4 regions of the Bradyrhizobium sp. CCBAU 11430 genome follow, and region 4 is predicted to be linked to each of the others. Evidence: predicted binding sites of a transcription regulator. Region 4 holds the regulator's gene; each other region holds the start of a gene.

Region 1 (5,210 bases), 160 kb from region 4:
TGTTCTCGGAGGCGATCGAGGCCGCCGACCAGAAGCAGGTCGAGGGCATCCGCGCCTCCGGCGGCAGCCCGCTGCACGAGATCCGCTTCGGCCTGTTGCCGCAGGTCCTGCCCGTGATCGCCGGGCAGGTGCTCTATTTCATCGAATCCAACACCCGCTCGGCCACCATCATCGGCATCGTCGGCGCCGGCGGCATCGGCCTCCAGCTCGCCGAGCAGATCCGCGTGCTGGAATGGCAGAAGGTGTCGTTCCTGATCCTGATGATCCTGGTCGCGGTCGCCGCGATCGATTTCATCTCGGGCAAGCTGCGCTTTGCGATTATCGGGCGGCGGGCTGTCGCCTGATCAAAGGTGCCGTAGGGTGGGCAAAGCGCAGCGTGCCCACGTCCTCTGACGATCGAGAATGATCGTGGGCACGGCGCAAGTGCGCCTTTGCCCACCCTAGGATTCCGGCTCTCGTGGAGAGAGAAGCCCCTACGACTCCACCAGAAACTCCACCCGCTCCGCCGCAAAGCGCGAATGCTTGGTCATCAGCGGCTTGCCGTCGAGATCGTGGTCGGTCGCATCGACCACCAGGATCGGCCGTCCCAGCGCCAGATCGAGCCGGGCCGCGTCGGTTGCGTCGACGATGCCGGCGGTGATCCGGGTCGCGCCGCGGCGATAGTCGCGGACGCCGTAATGTTCCAGCAGCTTCGTCATCGAGCGCGTCGCTGCGAACACGGCGCCGGCACCCGGAAATAATTCCGCCGACAGCCAGGTGGTGGAGACGCAGATCGGCGTGCGGTCGGCGAGGCGAATCGCCTCGATCCGCACCAGCGGCGCGCCGGCCTTCAAGCCGAGCTCGCGCGCCAGCTCACGGGTCGCGACATCGTCGGTCGCCTCGATCAGCTGCCCGCGCGGCTCGCGGCCGCCGGCGCCGACGATCTCGGAGAAGCGGGTGCGTGAGCGCAGGGGATAAGCGAGCTTCTGTGCCTCGACATAGGTTCCGCTGCCGCGCTCGGCGCGCACGAGGCCGCGCTCGGCAAGGGCTGCCAGCGCGCGCCGCACGGTGTGGCGGTTCACCCGATAGGTTTCGGCGATTTCCATCTCGCCCGGCAATTTGTCGCCGGCCGCGAAGCGGCCATCGGCGATGCCGCGCTCGATGCCGTCGGCAACGAGGCGCCATAGCGCGACGCCGGAGGAGGCGGTGTCCTGCATGCTCATGTTGCGGCAACCTACTCCAGAAATCACAGCTTTGTCACGAAACAGTCATGGCGCTCCCGTATGAAGTTGTCTATTATCATAGACAACTTCGATGCGGCAAGTTCTGTCAAAGGTTCGGTGGATCAGGTGACCCAGCACAACAACCAGCAAGCCCAGCGCCAGGCCGCCATGGCCGTGCTGGCGCATGCGGAGGCGGGCGAGATCGCCGCCCGCCTCCGCAACTTGGCTGTCCCGGCCCATCAGGATTTGCGTGCGCCCGAAAACGGCCTCGTCATGCTGCGTGGCCGGGTCGGCGGCGACGGCGCGCCGTTCAATCTCGGCGAAGCCACGGTGTCGCGCGTTGCGGTCCGGCTGGCGAGCGGCGAGGTCGGGTTCGGCTACACGCTCGGGCGCGACGGCGAGAAAGCGCGGCTGATCGCGCTGTGCGACGCGCTGGTTCAGTCCCGGGATTTCGGCGGAGCGGTGGAGCGGGACGTAATCGCGCCGTTGCGTGAGCAGCTTATGATTCGCCGGAAGCAGGCGGCGGCCGAGACCGCCGCGACGAAGGTTGATTTCTACACCATGGTGCGCGGTGAGGGGTGAGATCATGACCACGATTGCGGAACTGCCCCCGGGCTTCGCCGACAAGGTGCTGTCGGCGCAATCGACCTTTCGCTCGGTGATGGACGCGATGGCGCGGCCGGGCTCGGTCCAGCGCATCGTGCCGATGGCTGGCAAGCCGGAAACGATGATGCGCGGCACCGCCGCGATCGCGCTGACGCTGTTCGACCACGACACGCCGCTCTGGCTCGACGCGCGGATGGCGGAGAGCCCGGACGTGGTGAAATGGCTGAAGTTCCACACCGGCGCGCCGGTGGTGCAGGATTCCTCCATCGCGAGCTTTGCGCTGATCAGTGACGGCGGTGCGCTGCCGCCGCTCGAACGCTTCGCGCTCGGCACCAGCGAATATCCGGATCGGTCCACCACATTGATCCTCCAGGTCGACAGCCTCGACGCAGGACGCAGCTTCGAGCTGCGCGGTCCCGGCATCGACGGCGCCGCGATGCTCCAGGCGTCGGTCAAGCCGTTCGATCTGTTCGAGCGCCTGCGCGTCAACGAAGCACTGTTTCCGCGCGGCATCGATGTGGTGCTGGTCGCCGATGACGCCGTGGCCGCGATCCCCCGCACCACGCGCATCGTGAGCAAGGGAAGCTAGAAGCATGTATGTCGCAGTCAAAGGCGGCGAACGCGCCATCGAGAACGCCCATCGCCTGCTCGCAGATAAGCGGCGCGGCGACCGAGGCGTTCCGGAGCTCACGCTCGACCAGATCTCGGAGCAGCTTGGGCTCGCCGTCGACCGTGTCATGAGCGAAGGCTCGCTCTATGATCGCGAGCTCGCGGCGCTCGCGATCAAGCAGGCGCGCGGCGACCTGATCGAGGCGATCTTCCTGGTTCGCGCCTTCCGCGCCACGATGCCGCGTTTCGGCGCCAGCGAGCCGGTCGATACCGGCGCGATGCGGGTGCAGCGGCGGGTGTCCTCGACCTTCAAGGACATTCCGGGCGGCCAGATCCTCGGGCCGACCTTCGACTACACCCACCGCCTGCTCGATCCCGCGCTCGCGCAAGGCTTTGTGCCGGAAGCGCCGGCAACGGCTGATGCGTCGACGGCGCCAACGCCGCGCGTGACCGACATTCTCGGCCGCGACGGGCTGATCGAATCTTCGCCGCAGGCCGAAGAGGGCGCCAGCGTCGGCGATCTCACCCGCGAGCCGCTGAATTTCCCGGCGGATCGCGATCTGCGCCTGCAAAACCTCGCGCGCGGCGACGAAGGATTTTTGCTGGCGATGGGCTATTCCACCCAGCGCGGCTATGGCCGCAACCATCCTTTCGCCGGCGAGATCCGCTTCGGCGAGGTCGAGGTGGAATTCCTGGCGGAGGACGTCGGCTTCGCCGTGCCGCTCGGCTCGATCGAGCTCACGGAGTGCCAGATGGTCAACCAGTTCAAGGGCTCCGCGACCGAAGCGCCGTGCTTCACCCGCGGCTATGGCCTCGCCTTCGGCCAGAGCGAGCGCAAGACGATGTCGATGGCGCTGGTCGATCGCGCGCTACGCGCCCGCGAGCTCGGCGAGGAGGCACTCGCCCCCGCGCAAGATGAAGAATTCGTGATGTCGCATTCGGACAACGTCCAGGCCACCGGCTTTGTCGAGCATCTGAAGCTGCCGCATTATGTCGACTTCCAGTCCGAGCTCGGCCTGCTCCGCAAGCTGCGCCAAGAATTTTCCGATGCCCAGGCGCCTGACGCCATGAAGGAAGCCGCGGAATGAACGCGCCCGCCTACAATTTCGCCTATCTCGACGAGCAGACCAAGCGGATGATCCGCCGCGCGATCCTGAAGGCGATCGCCATTCCCGGCTATCAGGTGCCGTTCGCCAGCCGCGAGATGCCGATGCCCTACGGCTGGGGCACCGGCGGCGTGCAGGTCACCGCTGCGATCCTCGGTCCCGCCGACGTGCTGAAGGTGATCGATCAAGGCTCCGACGACACCACCAACGCGATCTCGATCCGAAAATTCTTCGCCAAGACCGCGGGCGTTGCCACGACCACGGCGACGGATGAGGCGACCGTGATCCAGACCCGCCACCGCATCCCCGAGGCGACGCTGAGCGAGCACCAGGTGCTGGTCTATCAGGTGCCGATCCCGGAGCCGTTGCGCTTCCTCGAGCCGCGCGAGACCGAGACGCGGCGCATGCATGCGCTCGCCGAATACGGCCTGATGCATGTGAAGCTCTATGAGGACATCGCCCGCTTCGGCCACATCGCCACCGCCTACGCCTATCCGGTCAAGGTCAACGCGCGCTACGTGATGGATCCGTCGCCGACGCCGAAATTCGACAATCCCAAGATGGACAATTGCCCGGCGTTGCAATTGTTCGGCGCCGGCCGCGAGAAGCGCATCTATGCGATCCCGCCTTATACGCAGGTGGTGTCGCTCGATTTCGAGGATCACCCGTTCGAACCCTACCGCTTCAACGCGCCCTGCGCGCTGTGCGGCGCGGAGAATTCCTATCTCGACGAGATCGTCACCGACGACAAGGGCGGGCGGATGTTCGTGTGCTCGGACACCGATTATTGCGAGGGCCGTCAGGCCGCCGGCCATCACGGCAGCCTCAGTGCCGCGCCGTACAAGGAGAAGGCGCAAGGAGGCACCAATGGTTGATCAGGCCGCGCTCGAAAACGACCAGCCGCTGCTGGTCGCGACCTCCCTCAGCAAATCCTTCGGCCGCATCGCCGCCTGCCGCGACGTCTCCTTCTCGCTCTATCCCGGCGAGGTGCTGGCGATCGTCGGCGAATCAGGTTCGGGCAAGTCGACGCTGCTGCAACTGCTGTCGGGCCAGCTTGCGGCCAGCGGCGGCCATGTGTCCTATCGGATGCGCGACGGTGTCGCCCGCGATCTCGCCTCGCTCGGCGAAGCCGAGCGGCGCTTCCTGTACCGCACCGACTGGGGTTTTGTGCATCAGGATCCCGCCCAGGGCTTGCGCATGGCGGTCTCGGCCGGCGCCAATGTCGGCGAGCGGCTGATGGCGGTGGGGTGGAATCACTATGGCCGCATCCGCGAGACTGCCTCCGACTGGCTCACCCGCGTCGAGATCGACACCGCGCGCATCGACGATGCGCCGCGCACCTATTCCGGCGGCATGCGCCAGCGCCTCCAGATCGCGCGCAACCTCGTCACCGAGCCGCGGCTGGTGTTCATGGACGAGCCGACCGGCGGCCTCGACGTGTCCGTGCAGGCGCGCCTGCTCGACCTCCTGCGCAGCCTCGTCGCCGAGCTGCATCTCGCCGTCATCATCGTCACCCACGACCTCGCGGTCGCCCGGCTCTTGTCGCACCGCGTGATGGTGATGAAGGGCGGCCGGGTCATCGAAACCGGTCTCACCGATCAGGTGCTCGACGATCCGCGCGAGCCCTATACGCAACTCCTCGTCTCCTCGATTCTGCCGCCATGAGATTTCTCAGATGAGCCGCCCA
Region 2 (5,210 bases), on a different contig from region 4:
CTGCTTCCAGGCGGCGGCGAGGATGATCAGGGTTGCCGCCTGGTCACCGTCGAGCAGCGGATTCCAGTCGACCCCGATCGCGCGCAAATAGCGCGCGATGATGCCCAGCGAGGGATGCAGCATGAAGATCCAGAGCACGCCGACGACCGGCGGCGCCACCGCATAGGGCCAGATCAAGAGGGTGCGGTACAGCATCGAGCCGCGCAGGGGCTTGTCCGCCATGACGGCGAGCAGCAGCGCAAAGGACAACGACGAGACCGCGATGGCGAAAGAGAAGAAGAAGGTGCGGAGGATCGCCTCGAAATAGGCGGGCTCTCTGAACAGGTCGAGATAGTTCTCGAACCAGACGAAGCTCGTCGACAGACCGAAGGCGTCCTGGAGCAGGAAGGACTGGATCACCGCCTGCAGGGCCGGCCAGTAGAAGAATAGCAGGACGATCGCGAGCTGCGGGGCAACCAGCGCGTAAGGCAATAGCCTGGATTGGAAAATGGCTTGCTTCTGCATGGTGTCCGCCGAAAGCGGCAGGCCGGGGGACCGGCCTGCCGCTCATCGCCTCACTTGACGGCGGTCTTTTCGAACTGCCGCAGCATCGTGTTGCCGCGCTCGACGGCGGCATCCAGCGCCTGCTTGGCGGTCTTCTTGCCGGCCAGCGCCTGCTCGATCTCTTCCGACCAGACGTCACGCAGCTGAACCATGTTGCCGAGGCGCAGACCGCGCGAGTTCTCGGTCGGCTCCTTGTTGGTCAGCTCCAGCAGCGGGGTCTCGAGATAGGGCTGGTCCTTGTAGAAGCCCTCGGCCTTGGCTTTCTCATAGGCCGCCTTGGTGATCGGCAGATAGCCCGAGGCCTTGTGGATGTAGACCTGGCGATCGGTGTCGGAGAGGAAGGTCAGGAATTTTGCGACGCCCTTGTATTCGTCGGCCGGCTTGCCGCCCATGACCCAGAGCGAAGCGCCGCCGATGATCGAGTTCTGCGGCGCGCCCTTTGCCTCCGGATAATACGGCATCGGCACCGCGGTGAAGTTGAACTTGGCCTGGGCCTTGACGTTGCCGAAGAAGGCCGACGAGGTCAGGTAGATCGGGCATTCGCCCGAGGTGAAGCGGCCTTCGCCGGTGTTGGTACGGCCGGCATAGTCGTAGACCTTGGTCTTCTGGAGCTCGACCAGGTTTTCGAGATGCTTGACCTGGAGCGGCCCGTTGAACTCGAGCTTGGTGTCGAAGCCGTCGAGGCCGTTGGCCTTGCTGGCGAGCGGGACGTTGTGCCAGGCGGAGAGCTGCTCGAGATTGACCCAGGTGACCCAGGAGCCGGAGAAGCCGCAGGTGTCATGACCGGCAGCCTTCAGCTTCTTGGCGGCCTCGAACGTCTCGGGCCAGGTCTTCGGGATCGCGACATTGGCCTTCTTCAGCTCGTCGAGATTGACCCACATCACGGTGGACGACGAGTTGAAGGGGAACGACAGCATCTCGCCCTTCGAGGTCGAGTAGTAGCCGGTGATGGCGGGCAGGTAGATCTTGGGATCGAACTTCTCGCCGGCCTCGGCCATCAGCTTGTAGACGGGCTTCACCGCGCCGGTCGCAGCCATCATGGTGGCGGTGCCGACCTCGAACACCTGCATGATGTGCGGCGCGTTGCCGGCACGAAACGCCGCGATGCCCGCGTTCATGGTGTCGGCGTAATTGCCCTTGTAGGTCGGAACGACCTTGAAGTCGCTCTGCGACGTGTTGAAGTCGTTGGCGAGCTTGACGATGACGTCGTTGTTGGCGCCGGTCATCGCGTGCCACCACTGGATTTCCGTCACGGCCAGCGCCGGCGACGCCGTCATGCCAACCGTGAGTGCAAATGCGGCAGCCACCCCAAAGTGTCGAAGAGCCATCAAGTAAACCTCCCTTGGCCGTCAAAAGAAGCGCTTGCGCTAGCAGCGCCATATGACGTTCACATGACTGTGTAGGCGGCCGAAACGAAAGCGGCAAGCGCTGGAAAAGGGAAGACGGCAAATAGGCGAAGACGGAGCGGCAGCCGCATTGGTTCGCGGTGCACTATCGTGCCCGCGCCGCACTGCGGCATCATTCGTCGGACGGAGGTGGTGGCCTCTACCGCTTGCGCTCGGGGCCGCAGACGGTGCCCTTCTCGACCATCGCGTCGATCTCGGCCTTGGAGTAGCCAAACTCGCCCAGCACCTCCTGGGAGTGCTGGCTGAATTTCGGCGGCAGCCGGCGCAGGCTCGGCTTGCTGCGGTCGAGCCGGATCGGCGAGGCGACGCCCTTGTACCAGTCCTTCTCGATAATATCGCCGCGCGCGATCGTGTGCGGGTTGGTCAACGCCTGGTCGATCTTCTGCACGGGCCCGGCGGGCAGGCCCGCGGCGAGCAGGCGATTGCACAGCGGCTCGGCCTCGTGCTGGCTGAACACGGCAGCAAGCTCGGCGCGCAGCGCCTCGCGATTGGCGATGCGGTCCTTGTTGCGGGCAAAGCGCGGATCGGTGCCGAGCTCGGGCTTGCCGATCTCCTTGGCGAGCTTGCGGAAGGTGCCGTCATTGCCGACACCGATGAAGATGTCGTCGGTCTTGGTCGGGAAGATCGCGTAAGGCACGAGGTTGGGATGCTCGTTGCCGGTGAGGCTCGGCGGCTTGCCATGCATGAAATAATTCGCGGTGTGCGGATGCATGATGGCAAGGCCGGTCTCGTACAGCGTCGTCTCCAGGAATTGGCCCTTGCCGGAACGCTGCCGCTCCGACAGCGCCATCAGGATGCCGATCGCCGCATAAAGTCCGGTGGTGATGTCGACCAAGGGCACGCCTATCCGCATCGGTCCGCTCTCGGGCGAGCCGGTCGCGGCGATCATGCCGGTCATGGCCTGGATGATGGCGTCATAGCCGGGATTGCCGCCGCGCGGGCCGTCGGCGCCGAAGCCGCAGATCCGGCAATGCACGAGGCGCGGGAATTTCTTGCTGAGCACGTCGTTGCCGATGCCCCATTTCTCCAGCGTGCCCGGCTTGAAATTCTCGATCAGGACGTCGGCGGTCTCCAGCATCTTGAGCAGCACGATGCGGCCGCCCTCGGAGGCGAGGTCGAGGCCGATCGAGCGCTTGTTGCGGTTGATTCCGACGAAATAGGCCGCGTCCTCCTCGTGGAAGGGAGGGCCCCATTCGCGCACCTCGTCGCCCGCGGGCGGCTCGACCTTGATCACGTCGGCGCCGTGGTCGGCGAGGATCTGGGTGCAGTAGGGACCGCCGAGCACGCGCGTGAGATCGATGACGCGCAATCCGCTCATTGCGCCCAATGCGGCTTCAGAACTGGCGGCTTCAGAACTCATGCCTTCGCTTCCCCTGTGTCGATATTTGGCCACAGGCCTAGCGAGGTTCGCACAAGCCAGCAATGGCCTGTTGCGTAGGGGCGTATGCACTGCCGGCCGCATGCCGCGGCATGGCAAATCAGGATTGGCAGATCAGCGGAAGCGGCCGGCCCGAGGGGGATCCCGGGCCAGCCAATCCGCACTTTCGATCAGACGACCGTCAGGCGAACGTCGACATTGCCGCGCGTGGCATTGGAGTACGGGCACACCTGGTGCGCCTTCTCGACCAGCGCCTCGGCTTCCGCGCGGGCGAGGCCCGGCAGCGAGACGGCGAGATCGATGTCGAGACCGAAGCCGCCCTCGGAGCGCGGGCCGATGCCGACGGTCGAGGTCACGGAGGCATCGGCCGGAACCTTCGGCCCACCCTGCGACGAGACGAACTTCATCGCGCCGATGAAGCAGGCCGCATAGCCGGCCGCGAACAGCTGCTCGGGATTGTTGCCGGCGCCGCCGCCGCCCCCGAGCTCCTTCGGCGTGGTGAGCTTGACGTCGAGCGCGCCGTCGAGGGTTGCAGCATGGCCATCACGGCCGCCGGTGGCCTTGGCGCTGGTCTTGTAGAGGACGTTCACGGACATTGTCGTCTCCTCGGGTCTTCCGGTTGGGGTGTGCTCTGTATCGCAAACAATTAGATTGTGCGCAATTGAAATTAGCGCGGCTCACATTTAATTGTTCGCAATTGAATGTGCCGCCCGCCGGCCCCAGAATGGGAGGAAATCCCGTGAGATTCTCCATGCCCCGGAAGCTATCGACCCTCGATCCGCAACGCCTCGACAATCAGATCTGCTTCGCGGTCTACTCGGCCGCGCATGCCTTCAACCGCGTCTACAAGCCGCTGCTGGACCGGCTCGGCCTGACCTATCCGCAATATCTGGTGATGCTGGTGCTGTGGGAGCGCGACGACGTGCCGGTCAAGGACATCGGCGAGCGGCTGTTCCTGGATTCGGGCACGCTGACGCCGCTGCTCAAGCGGCTCGAGGCCGCCCATCTCGTGCGGCGCACCCGCTCGAGCGAGGACGAGCGTCAGGTCCTGATCGCGTTGACGGCGCAGGGGCATGCACTGAAGGAAAAGGCCCGCAGCGTGCCGCAGTCGATCCTGGCGGCCTCGGACTGCTCAGTGTCGGAACTGGTGTCGATGAAGGACGAGATCGTCGCGCTGCGGGATCGGCTGAACGCGGTGATCGGGGAGTAGGGGGGTAGCGCGCGCGATCAGAAATGCTTCTTGGCAAAAGCGCGTCCCGATCCCGATTTCAGGTAACGCTCGAACGCGACAGCGCGAGGCATCGTCAAACGCGAAATAGGTCCGTATCCGCCATGGCCCATATTTCGAAGTGTGCGGTACCTCGCCGGCGTTGTGCTTTGCCAAACGAGCCCTCAGGTCGTCGGTAATTCCAACGTAGAAGTGCTCGGAATCGAGACTCTCGAGGATATAGATGTATTTCATCGCGCTCCCTCCCCGGAGGGTAGGATAGCAGCTTCGAGACACGTTTAGGGTGTTACCTCAGCCCGCAGTCGCAAGGGAGCAAACAGAGTGATTGCCGGCCCAAGTCCGCCGTCGCCCTTCGGGCTATGGCGGGACAGCCTTCGCTCACTTCGCTACGAGGGACTTCCGTAGGCTTGCCCAGCCGAAGCTCGCGAAGCGAGCGAAGGCTGGTGGAGCCAGGCGGGATCGAACCGCCGACCTCTTGCATGCCATGCAAGCGCTCTCCCAGCTGAGCTATGGCCCCTTAGTCCTTGTGGGGATCCTGGTGGATCACCCGTACCGGCGAGCCCTGGTGACTCGCGCGGTGCACCCTTTTTCACAGATCAGGGCTGATCTCAAGTCTCTTCATCACCTCCGACATCACCAATGATGTCGGTCACGT
Region 3 (5,210 bases), on a different contig from region 4:
AAGGTGCCGTTGATGAAGAGGTCGTCGGTCTGGCTGTCGAAGAACTCGACATCGGCGGCCTGCTGGCCGGCCCTGATGTTCAGGCGGTCATTGAAAAAGCTCTGCTCGAAATAGGCGTTGTAGAGCCGCTGGTCCGGCAGCGCCTCGATCTCGCTGATGGTGGCGAGGTTCATCACGTAGTTGCGGCTGAGCCCCTGGCCGTAGATGACGAGAGCATTGGCGTAAAAGCGGCCGCCGGTCCAGCCGACCAGTCTGTCGAGATCGGCATCGACCGACAGATCGAGCCGGCCGAAATGGATGGCGCCACGCTTCACGCCGCCGGCGGCGTTGGTGATATTGTCGGCGATATAGGTGGCGCCGAAATTCAGGCCCTTGCTGGCAAGGCCGTCGTGCCATTCGTTGAACCATTTGGGAAACAGCCATGCGGCCGCGCTTTCGTCCTTGGCACCGGCGAGCGCGCTCGTCGCCGTGCAGGCCAGGGCGATCGCGGCCGCCACGGATATTTGGGTCCCCCAACTCACGATCGACACACGCTACTTGAAGATACCGGTGCGCCGCATGAAGAGATAGGCCGCAGTAACCGAGCAGGCCATCAGCACTGCCGCCCACAAAAATCCGCTTTCGACCTCGGTCAGCGGCAGGCCCTTGGTGTTCATGCCGAAGATGCCGGTGACCAGCGTCGGCGGCAGCAACAGCGAGGTCACGATCGAGAGGGTGTGGAGATGGCGGTTGCTCTCCTCCTCGTTCTTGAAGCGCAGCTCTTCCTCGAGCAGGCGGCTGCGCTCGCGCAGCTCGACGATGTCGTGATCGAGCCCGTCGAGCCGCTGCGCGAGCTTGCCGGCCTGGATCCGCAACGCCGGCGACAAATGATCGGTGTTCTTCTGATCGAGACGGTGAAACAGCGTGCGCAATCCGGTGAGCTGCCGATGCAGCCGGACGCAGGTGCGGCGGAGCCGGCCGAGATTGCGGCGCATCTCCGGCCTCGCGTCATCGGCCAGGATGCGCTCCTCGATATCGTCGATCTCCTGGCCGAGCTTGTCGGCCATCCGGTCCAGCGTGTCCGCGACCTCATCGACGATCTTTTCGAGCAGATGAGCGACATTGTCGACGCGGTAGCCGCCTTCGAGCACCCGCCGCGTGGCGTCCGCCGAGCACAGCGCCTGATGGCGGCCAGAGACCAGCAGCCGCTCGGTCATGGCGAAGCGCAGGAACGCGGTCTCCTCCGTCGCGCTGTCGATCTCGCGCACGAGATCGGAGAACACACCATAGACGCAATGGTCGATGACGTGAAGCTGCTGGAAGGTGTCGCTCGACAGCAGCAGTTCGCGTGCAAGCGCCGGCAGCTGCGACGCCGCGATCCAGGGCCGCGCCCGCGCGTCGGTCAGGTTGAAATGCAGCCAGAGCCGGCCGTCATGGCTGAACTCGATCGGCTGGTCGACCGGCAGCGCCTCGGCACTGCCGTCGCTGTGCAGGCGGAAGGCCCAGACCAGGCCGGGAATGGCGGGTTCGGCGTTCGATAATGCGCTGGCAAGCTTTGCCGGCTCAGCCATGGATAGCCCCAACCGTCAACAACTGCCCCGTTTCGGAAGATGGCTGACGGCATCTTCCGGACCCCACGCGGGTACTCAATTACGCCAGTGTTACAGTTTGATGATGCCGCCCTATTCCGCCGCGAGCCCGGTCGCGGCCGCCTCGGCTTGCCTGATGTAGTCATGGACGACGCGGCCGAACGGCAGCGTCAGATCGGCAATGTAATGATGCGCGCCGAGGCAGCGGCGGACCGGGAAATCGGCGACCGGCGCATTCACATGCGGCACCAGGTGCAGCCGGCCCGGCCCCATCCAGGAGCCCTTCGGCACGATGTCGACGAGGTTGATCGCAACCAGCTGGCAGACCTCGAGACGGCCGTCGACGCCCGGGATCATCTTCAGATTGATCTGCGTCTTCGACAGCGTGGCGCGGGTGAGGTCGCCGTTGCCGGCCATGCTCTCGTGCTTGTAGCCCATGGTGCCCATGGCGACGAGCTGGCCGGCATATTCCAGCGTGCCCGTCAGCGTGTCCTTGACGATTTCGAGCTTGGGATGGGCGTATTTCTTGGGAAAGCCCCAGATCTCGCGGCCGGCGGCGATCGGCGGATCGTCGTCGAGATACATCTGCGAGACGAAGTTGACGTCCTCGCCGTTGAGGCGCGCGGGAATGACGAGGCCGGATTCGGTATAGCTGCCGAAGCCGGAGGAGTCAGGCATCTTGATCCACTCGTAATGCGCGATCGGCTGGTCGATCGGCTGCAACGGCTCAGGCAGGCCGGCACGGATCAGCTCCGGGTCGGTCTCGTAGGTGATGACGAGGAATTCGCGGTTGACGAACCGATACGGACCGGCCGGATAGCTCGGCCCCGCCGCGGGCATGGACGGAAGTCTCAGCACGTCTTCGCTTCGCATCGCTGGTCTCCTGTGTTCCTGATCGGCGGCAATTGCTAGCGATCCTCATTGACTGCGATGTGAAGCTTTTCCGTCAGGCGCACGACCCCTGCCGTTGCAGCGTGGTCGGTCTGCGTTGCCGGCGATGCATCGGCGCCGCCTTGTCATCACGCCGTCACCACGTGACGCAATCGTCTGGCGCAAGCAGGAGGCATCGCCATGGACGCCCGCACGTCGCAACCGACATATCAGAGCCATCAGGCGCCCTCGCGGGGCTGGCGGCCCGAGCGCTGCGATCGCGTCGCGCTGGTGCTGCAGGGCGGCGGCGCGCTCGGCGCCTACCAGGCCGGTGTCTACCAGGCGCTGCACGAGGCCGGCATCGAGCCGGACTGGGTCTGCGGTGTCTCGATCGGCGCGATCAACTCCGCCATCATCGCCGGCAACAAGCCGGAAAAGCGGCTCGAGGCGCTGCGCATCTTCTGGGAGCGCATCACCAACCGCAAGATCTGGCACTACACGCCCGACGGCGACATCTTCCGGCAGTGGCGCAATTTCACCAGCGCGTGGATGACGTCGGCGATGGGCCAGCCCGGCTTCTTCACCCCGCACCAGGTCAATCCCTGGCTCAGCCCGGTCGGCGCGCGCACCGCGACCAGCTATTACGACACGATGCCGCTGAAGGAGAGCCTGCTCGAGCTGGTCGATTTCGATCTCATCAACGAGAAGAAGGTCCGCTTCGCGGTCGGCGCGGTCAACGTGCTCTCGGGCAATTTCATCTATTTCGACAATTCCCATGACGAGATCGAGCCGGAGCACATCATGGCCTCCGGCGCCCTGCCCCCGGCGTTGCCGATGGTGCGGATCGGCACCGATCATTTCTGGGACGGCGGCATCGTCTCCAACACGCCGCTGCAGCATCTGCTCGACCAGGAGGACGCACTCAATTCGCTGGTGTTCCAGGTCGACCTGTTCAGCGCGCGCGGCGTGCTGCCGCGCTCGATCCAGGACGTGATGGCCCGCCACAAGGACATCATGTATTCCTCGCGCACGCGCCACAACACCGACGTCTATCGCCGCACCCACAATCTCAAGGTCCTGCTCTACAAGGCACTGGCGAAGCTGCCGGACGAGCAGCTGTCCGACGAGGAGCGCAAGCTGAAGGGAAGCCTGTGCAACATGCCGGAGATCGCGATCCTGCATCTGATCTACCAGCAGAAGGCCTATGAGGGCGACGCCAAGGACCACGAGTTCTCGGGCACCTCGATGCGCGAGCACTGGACCAGCGGCTATGAAGACACCAAGCGCACGCTGAAGCGCCGCGACTGGATCAAGATGCCGGAGGAAGGCATGGGCCTCGTCGTGCACGACGTGCACCGGGAGACGGAGAGCGCGTAAGGGCCGCTTGTGTCCCGGACGCGCAGCAACGCCTTGAGCGTTGCTGCGCCGAGCCGGGACCCAGAAGCTACACGGTTCGCCGCGATCATGGGCCCCGGCTCTGCAGCGCTCCGTCGAAGGGACGCTGCGCTGCGTCCGGGGCACGAGACTGCCCATAAACATGATCCATTCGGAAGACACACTTCCGCATTCTCGCGGCTCATTTCGCCCGAGCTTTGCTCTCGTCGTTGCCCTTCTTGTTCAGAAAGGGCGCAGGGAAGGCCGGGCGCCGGCTGGCACCCGCGGTCCCGTGTGCGAACAAGACGCGCACGGGTTGGACAACAGGTGTAGCCGGGCGACCGGCCTTCCCTGCGCGGATGGCTTTACGGCTTATGTCGCGCTCTCCCCGGGGAGCGATGCGCTATTGCCCCCGTCGCCTTGCGGATGACTGATGTGCTGACCCGGTTAGGCCGCAACATCACCGCAACACTTGACGCACAGACCCCGGGCGTCAGGACCACACGATTTTGCCGTCCGCGCACATCCCCGTTCCTGTCCCCGATGGCTTGCGTGCGCTCACCATCGTGGCCGAACCAAGGACGCCGTCAGCGCCGTGTCGTATCGCGCGTGCAGCTGCTCACGGGGATTCCCGCCCTGCAGCCTGCCCAGCGCGCCGACGCCGTCGCGGCCACCGCCTCCCGGCCCGCGTCTCGTGACGATCGCGAAACGCCCCTTATGGCGGGCGGGATGAGCCATTGATACGACATATCCGAAATTCGGTAAATAGGAATGTTCTTGCGTCGAGGGATTGACAGGGTGTTTTGCCCGACGGGCGGCGTGCCACCGTAACTGAATATTCGATGCGATGGTGTAAGGGCCTTCGGGTCCCTCTCGCAATCACCGGGGTGGAACAACAGCAGATCGTTTCGAGCAAGTCGCTTCCTGATGGAGGCGCCGGGCTCCTGGATGGCGGAGATCGCGATCGAATTGAACAAGGAAGCGAAGTGACGTCGATCTTCGCGCATGCGCAACAATTCTCCATACGCAGCAATCGTTCTCCGCTTGGTGGAGCGGCATCGCAGCCGCTATCGTTGCCTTCAGGCCCTAGGACTCCCCAAGTTCTCGCGCCTGAGGACCGCCGCCTCGGCCCCTGGACGTTGACAGTCCCCGAGCAGCTGGCGGCGGTCCTTTCTCCTGTCTCGGCCGCGCCCCGATTTGCAACAGTCGGTTGCTGAGACGGGCCGAGCCGAGGCAGACGATTTGCGGACCCGCTAAGTCATTGATCCCTTTTGTGACCCGAACTGGAAGGACAAGCCTTTTTCCGAGTCCCAATCTCTCGGCTTGGGGTAGAGGTCAGCCACCTCCGGACCCAAATCGGCCGTGCAAGGCCCCAAAACAAACCGCAGGAGGCGCCGC
Region 4 (5,210 bases):
TGCGGGTGGCAATGGCCGAGCGCATTCACAGCCACGCCCGAGGTGAAATCGAGATAGCGATCGCCATTGGTCGCGATCAGCCAGCAGCCTTCGCCGCGCTCGAAGCCGAGGTCGGCTCTGGCGAAAACGGGGAGCAAATGCGGCGCTGCGCTGTTAGTCATGATGTCACTTGAATGTTGCGGACGGTGTGACGCGTGCATTGCGCAACGCACCATCGACCGGCCCGGAAAACGAAACGTGCCGCCTTTTAAGGGCGGCACGCGCGACTATCTTATGCCTGGCAAGACGGGTGTCAATGCCGCCCGGAAAGCCTCGCGAAACGCTGAATCCGTAGTCTTGCGGTGCCGATTTTGCGGGTTTTCACCACGGAACATGTGGAAGCGAGTCGGCGGACTCTTGCGCGGGAGTCACGCCATATTGTAGCGTTTGGATTGTCAGATACGACATCTCGTGCAGCGGTTCTGATCCCAAGAGTCCTCATGTACCGGCGTAAACGTTCGGGCGTCAGTCACGCGCCCGGCGAGCCTTAAGGGATTCTGACGGCACGGGTTTTTGAAGGCTTAGGCAATCGCTGCGAGGCCCCAGGATGGCGGCGCGTAGCGAGGGAAAGGGTGCAATGACGGTTTTGACCTGGTCCGACGATCGCGTCGAGCAGCTGAAAAAGCTCTGGGAGGCCGGACTTTCGGCCAGCCAGATCGCAGCTGAACTCGGCAATGTGACCCGCAATGCCGTGATCGGCAAAGTGCACAGGCTCGGTCTGTCCGGCCGTGCCAAGAGCCCTTCATCGGCAGCGCCCCGGCCGCGCAAGGCGCGTCCCGCGCAGCACATGATGCGGGTGACCCGCCCCATTGCGCGCGGCAACACCGCGCTGGCGCAGGCCTTCGAGGTCGAGGTGGAGGCCGAACCGGTCACCTACGACAACGTGGTGCCAATGAGCCAGCGGCTGTCGCTGCTCGAGCTGAACGAGGCCACCTGCCATTGGCCGGTCGGCGATCCCTCCAGCCCGGATTTCTTCTTCTGCGGCGGCAGGGCGCTGTCCGGCCTGCCCTACTGCGCCCAGCACTCGCGCGTGGCGTATCAGCCGGCGGCGGATCGCCGGCGTGCCCCGGCAAAGCCGGGTCCGCGGTGAGCGGATTTAGCTGATCGCAAAGACGGCAGCCGTCACACGACGGCGCCTCAACCAACTCGGTGTCATCCCCGCGAACGCGGGGATCCATAACCACAGGGCGCTGTTGTTGCGCGAGATGGTCACTCCGAGTCTTCGCCAAACCACTGCCTGTGGTTATGGGTCCCTGCTTTCGCAGGGACGACACCGGAGAATGTGGCGGCAGCCCACCAAACCCCAACGCCTGCAAACCTTACGTCTGCTCCGCCTTCGCGAAGCGATCGTCGAGCGCGTAGCCGGCGCCGCGGACGGTGCGGATCGGGTCCTGCTCGCGGCCGAGATTGAGCAGCTTGCGCAGGCGGCCGATATGGACGTCGACGGTGCGCTCGTCGATGTAGATGTCGCGGCCCCAGACGCTGTCGAGCAGCTGCTCGCGCGAGAACACGCGGCCCGGATGCTCCAGGAAGAACTCCAGCAGGCGATATTCGGTCGGACCGAGATCGATCGGCCGGCCCGAGCGCGCCACGCGACGCTTGTCGCGGTCGAGCTCGATGTCGCCATAGGCCAGCACTGTCGCGAGTCGCTCAGGACTGGCGCGGCGAAGCAGGCCCTTCACGCGCGCCAAAAGCTCCGGCACCGAGAACGGCTTGACGATGTAGTCGTCGGCGCCGGTCGCAAGTCCCCGCACCCGCTCGCTCTCCTCGCCGCGCGCGGTGAGCATGATGATCGGCAGCTGCTTGGTGTCGGGCCGGGTCCGCAGCCGCCGGCACAGCTCGATGCCCGACAGGCCCGGCAGCATCCAGTCGAGCACGATCAGGTCCGGGATGTGCTCCTTGAGGCGGGTGTCGGCGTCGTCGCCGCGCATCACCGTCTCGACGTCATAGCCGTCGCCTTCGAGGTTGTAGCGAAGCAGCTCGGTGAGAGCTTCCTCGTCCTCAACCACCATAATGCGTGCGCCCATCGGGTCGTCGCTCCTTGAGTCTTCAGGTATTCGGGACCGTCGTGGCGAAGGTGGTCATGTCGCCCTTCGGCCGCTTGTCGGTGATCGCCTGGCCTTCGATCATGTAGAACACGGTCTCGGCGATGTTGGTGGCGTGGTCGCCGATCCGCTCGATGTTCTTGGCGCAGAACATCAGATGGATGCAGAACGAGATGTTGCGCGGATCCTCCATCATGTAGGTGAGGAGCTCGCGGAACAGCGAGGTGCAGATCGCGTCGACTTCCTCGTCGCCCTTCCACACCGCCATCGCCGCCGGCAGATCATGTGCGGCATAGGCGTCCAGCACCGACTTGACCTGCTGCTGCACGAGGTCGGTCATGTGCTCCAGGCCGCGGAACAGTTTCAGCGGATGGAAGTCGGTCTCCAGCGCGGCGACGCGCTTGCCCATGTTCTTGGCGAGGTCGCCGATGCGCTCGAGGTCGGTCGCAACGCGCATGGCGCCGACGATCTCGCGCAAATCCACCGCCATCGGCTGGCGGCGGGCGATGGTGAGCACCGCGCGTTCCTCGATGCGCTTCTGCAGCGCGTCGAGCTCGGCATCGATGGTGACGACGCGCTGGCCGAGCGCGACGTCGCGGCGGATCAGCGCGCCGACGGAATCGACGATCATGCGTTCGGCGATGCCGCCCATCTCGGCGACCAGGCGGGTGAGCTCCTGGAGGTCGGTGTCGAAAGCTTTTGCGGTATGTTCAGTACCCATGTCGCGTCTCCTCAGCCGAACCGGCCGGTGATGTAATCCTGCGTGCGCCGGTCGCTCGGCGACGTGAAGATCTTGCTGGTGTCGTCGAACTCGATCAGCTCGCCGAGATACATGAAGGCGGTCTTGTCGGAGACGCGCGCCGCCTGCTGCATGTTGTGCGTGACGATCGCGATCGTGTAGTTCTCGGACAGCTCCTGGATCAGCTCCTCGACCTTGGCGGTCGAGATCGGATCGAGCGCCGAGCAGGGCTCGTCGAACAGAATCACCTCGGGCCGCACCGCGACGGTGCGGGCGATGCACAGGCGCTGCTGCTGGCCGCCGGAGAGCGACAGGCCGGAGGCGTTGAGCTTGTCCTTGACCTCGTTCCACAGCGCGCCGCCGCGCAGCGCCTTCTCGACGCGGTCGTCCATCTCGGACTTCGAGATCTTCTCGTAGAGGCGGATGCCGAAGGCGATGTTCTCGTAGATCGTCATCGGGAACGGCGTCGGCTTCTGGAACACCATGCCGACCCGGGCGCGCAGCAGATTGAGGTCGAGCCTGGGGTCGAGGATGTTGGTCTGGTCCAGCATGAGCTGGCCGGTGGCGCGCTGGCCCGGATAGAGGTCGTACATCCGGTTGAAGATGCGCAGCAGGGTCGACTTGCCGCAGCCCGACGGGCCGATGAACGCCGTGACGCGGTTGGCACCCAGCGTCAGGTTGATGTTCTTCAGCGCGTGGTGCTCGCCGTAATAGAAGTTGAGATTGCGCACCGTCACCTTGGCCGGGGCTTCCGGCAGCGGCTGCGAGGCCAGATGAGCGTTGGAACTCATGGAAACGGACAGGTCGGTCATTTTGCAGTCCTCTCGGCGCCGAGGATGCGCGCGCCAATGTTCAGGGCAAGCACGGTGAGCGTGATCAGCAGCGCGCCGCTCCAGGCGAGCTGCTTCCAATAGGCGTAGGGGCTCTGGACGAAGTTGTTGATGGTGACCGGCAAATTGGCCATCGTCTTGTTCAGGCCGAGGCTGAAGAACTGGTTCGACAGCGCGGTGAAGAGCAGCGGCGCGGTCTCGCCGGCGACGCGGGCGGTGGCGAGCAGCACGCCGGTGATGAGGCCCGACCGGGCCGCACGATAGGCGATACGCTTGATCACCAGCGAGCGCGGCAGGCCGAGCGCCGAGGCCGCCTCGCGCAGGGGATTCGGCACCAGCAGCAGCATGTCCTCGGTGGTGCGCAGCACGACCGGGATCACGATGACGGCGAGCGCGAGCGCGCCCGCGATCGCGGAGAAGCCACGCATCGGCACCACCACCGCGCCATAGATGAACAGGCCGATGATGATCGAGGGCGCCGAGAGCAGGATGTCGTTGATGAAGCGGATCACCGAGGTCAGCCGGTCGTTGCGGCCGTATTCGGCAAGGTAGGTGCCGGCGAACAGGCCGAGCGGCGCGCCGATGCCGACGCCGATCAACGTCATGATGATCGAACCGACGATCGCGTTGCGCAGGCCGCCTTCGGTCGAACCCGGCGGCGGCGTATCCGCGACGAAGATCTCAAGATTGAGGCCGGCCAGGCCGTTGAAGAGCAGCGTGATCAGGATCAGCGCGAGCCAGGTGACGCCGAAGGCGGCCGCGGCGAAGCAGAGCCCGCGGATGACGATGTCCTTGCGGCGACGACGCGAATAGATCGGATTGAGCGCCATGACGTTACTTCCCCGCCTTCTTGTCCAGCCGCATCAGCATCAGCCGCGCTGCGGCCAGCACGAAGAACGTCAGCACGAACAGCAAGAGGCCGAGCAGGATCAGGCCGGACTGGTGCAGGCCGTCGCTCTCGGCGAATTCGGATGCGATCGCCGCCGAGATCGTGGTGCCCGGCGCGAAGATCGATGAGGAGATGCGGAACGAGTTGCCGATGATGAAGGTCACCGCCATGGTCTCGCCGAGCGCGCGGCCCAGCGCCAGCATGACGCCGCCGATGATGCCGACGCGGGTGTAGGGGATCACCACGCTGCGGACGACTTCCCAGGTGGTGCAGCCGACGCCGTAGGCGGCCTCCTTCAGCACCGGCGGCACCGTCTTGAACACGTCGACCGAGATCGAGGTGATGAAGGGCAGCACCATGATGGCGAGGATCAGCGCGGCGTTGAACGTGCTGAGATAGGACGGCGGACCGGCGAAGATCGCGCCCAGCACGGGCACGCCGTCGAATATCCTGATCATGAAGGGCTGGAAGGTGTTGGCCAGGAACGGGCCCAGCACGAAGAAGCCCCACATGCCGTAGATGATCGAGGGAATGCCGGCGAGCAGCTCGATCGCCATGCCGATCGGGCGGCGCAGCCATTGCGGGCAGAGCTCGGTGAGGAAGATCGCAATGCCCAGACCGACGGGAATGGCGATCAGCATCGCGATGAAGGAGGTGACGAGCGTGCC

Evidence for each region. The regulator PhoB, encoded in region 4, activates phosphate uptake and scavenging genes when phosphate is short. The targets are predictions, from matches to a motif close to TGTCATNNANCTGTCAT.
Region 1: a site for PhoB is predicted at 1,235-1,251, ahead of phnF (phosphonate metabolism transcriptional regulator PhnF). Genes of this name have one in related genera too.
Region 2: a site for PhoB is predicted at 1,924-1,940, ahead of ugpB (sn-glycerol-3-phosphate ABC transporter substrate-binding protein UgpB). Genes of this name have one in related genera too.
Region 3: a site for PhoB is predicted at 2,583-2,599, ahead of XI04_RS07415 (acetoacetate decarboxylase). Genes of this name have one in related genera too.

Annotation. Positions count from the first base shown of each region.
Region 1 covers NZ_LBJV01000072.1:173,263-178,472, reverse strand. Annotated here, with positions in the region: gene phnE (phosphonate ABC transporter, permease protein PhnE) at 1-344, shown strand, start outside; gene phnF (phosphonate metabolism transcriptional regulator PhnF) at 474-1,202, opposite strand; gene phnG (phosphonate C-P lyase system protein PhnG) at 1,320-1,784, shown strand; gene phnH (phosphonate C-P lyase system protein PhnH) at 1,789-2,397, shown strand; gene XI04_RS33810 (carbon-phosphorus lyase complex subunit PhnI) at 2,402-3,505, shown strand; gene XI04_RS33805 (alpha-D-ribose 1-methylphosphonate 5-phosphate C-P-lyase PhnJ) at 3,502-4,398, shown strand; gene phnK (phosphonate C-P lyase system protein PhnK) at 4,391-5,188, shown strand.
Region 2 covers NZ_LBJV01000069.1:223,955-229,164, forward strand. Annotated here, with positions in the region: gene ugpA (sn-glycerol-3-phosphate ABC transporter permease UgpA) at 1-504, opposite strand, end outside; gene ugpB (sn-glycerol-3-phosphate ABC transporter substrate-binding protein UgpB) at 555-1,871, opposite strand; gene XI04_RS29470 (CaiB/BaiF CoA transferase family protein) at 2,089-3,309, opposite strand; gene XI04_RS29475 (organic hydroperoxide resistance protein) at 3,498-3,923, opposite strand; gene XI04_RS29480 (MarR family winged helix-turn-helix transcriptional regulator) at 4,079-4,537, shown strand; partial or broken gene XI04_RS29485 (GIY-YIG nuclease family protein) at 4,555-4,789, opposite strand; tRNA gene XI04_RS29490 (tRNA-Ala) at 4,997-5,072, opposite strand; gene XI04_RS29495 (TIGR02300 family protein) at 5,164-5,210, opposite strand, start outside.
Region 3 covers NZ_LBJV01000007.1:570,978-576,187, reverse strand. Annotated here, with positions in the region: gene XI04_RS07425 (carbohydrate porin) at 1-503, opposite strand, end outside; gene XI04_RS07420 (transporter) at 534-1,550, opposite strand; gene XI04_RS07415 (acetoacetate decarboxylase) at 1,662-2,441, opposite strand; gene XI04_RS07410 (patatin-like phospholipase family protein) at 2,640-3,815, shown strand.
Region 4 covers NZ_LBJV01000072.1:338,115-343,324, forward strand. Annotated here, with positions in the region: gene XI04_RS34595 (aspartate aminotransferase family protein) at 1-161, opposite strand, end outside; gene XI04_RS34600 (GcrA family cell cycle regulator) at 617-1,129, shown strand; gene phoB (phosphate regulon transcriptional regulator PhoB) at 1,359-2,066, opposite strand; gene phoU (phosphate signaling complex protein PhoU) at 2,089-2,805, opposite strand; gene pstB (phosphate ABC transporter ATP-binding protein PstB) at 2,817-3,635, opposite strand; gene pstA (phosphate ABC transporter permease PstA) at 3,632-4,483, opposite strand; gene pstC (phosphate ABC transporter permease subunit PstC) at 4,488-5,210, opposite strand, start outside.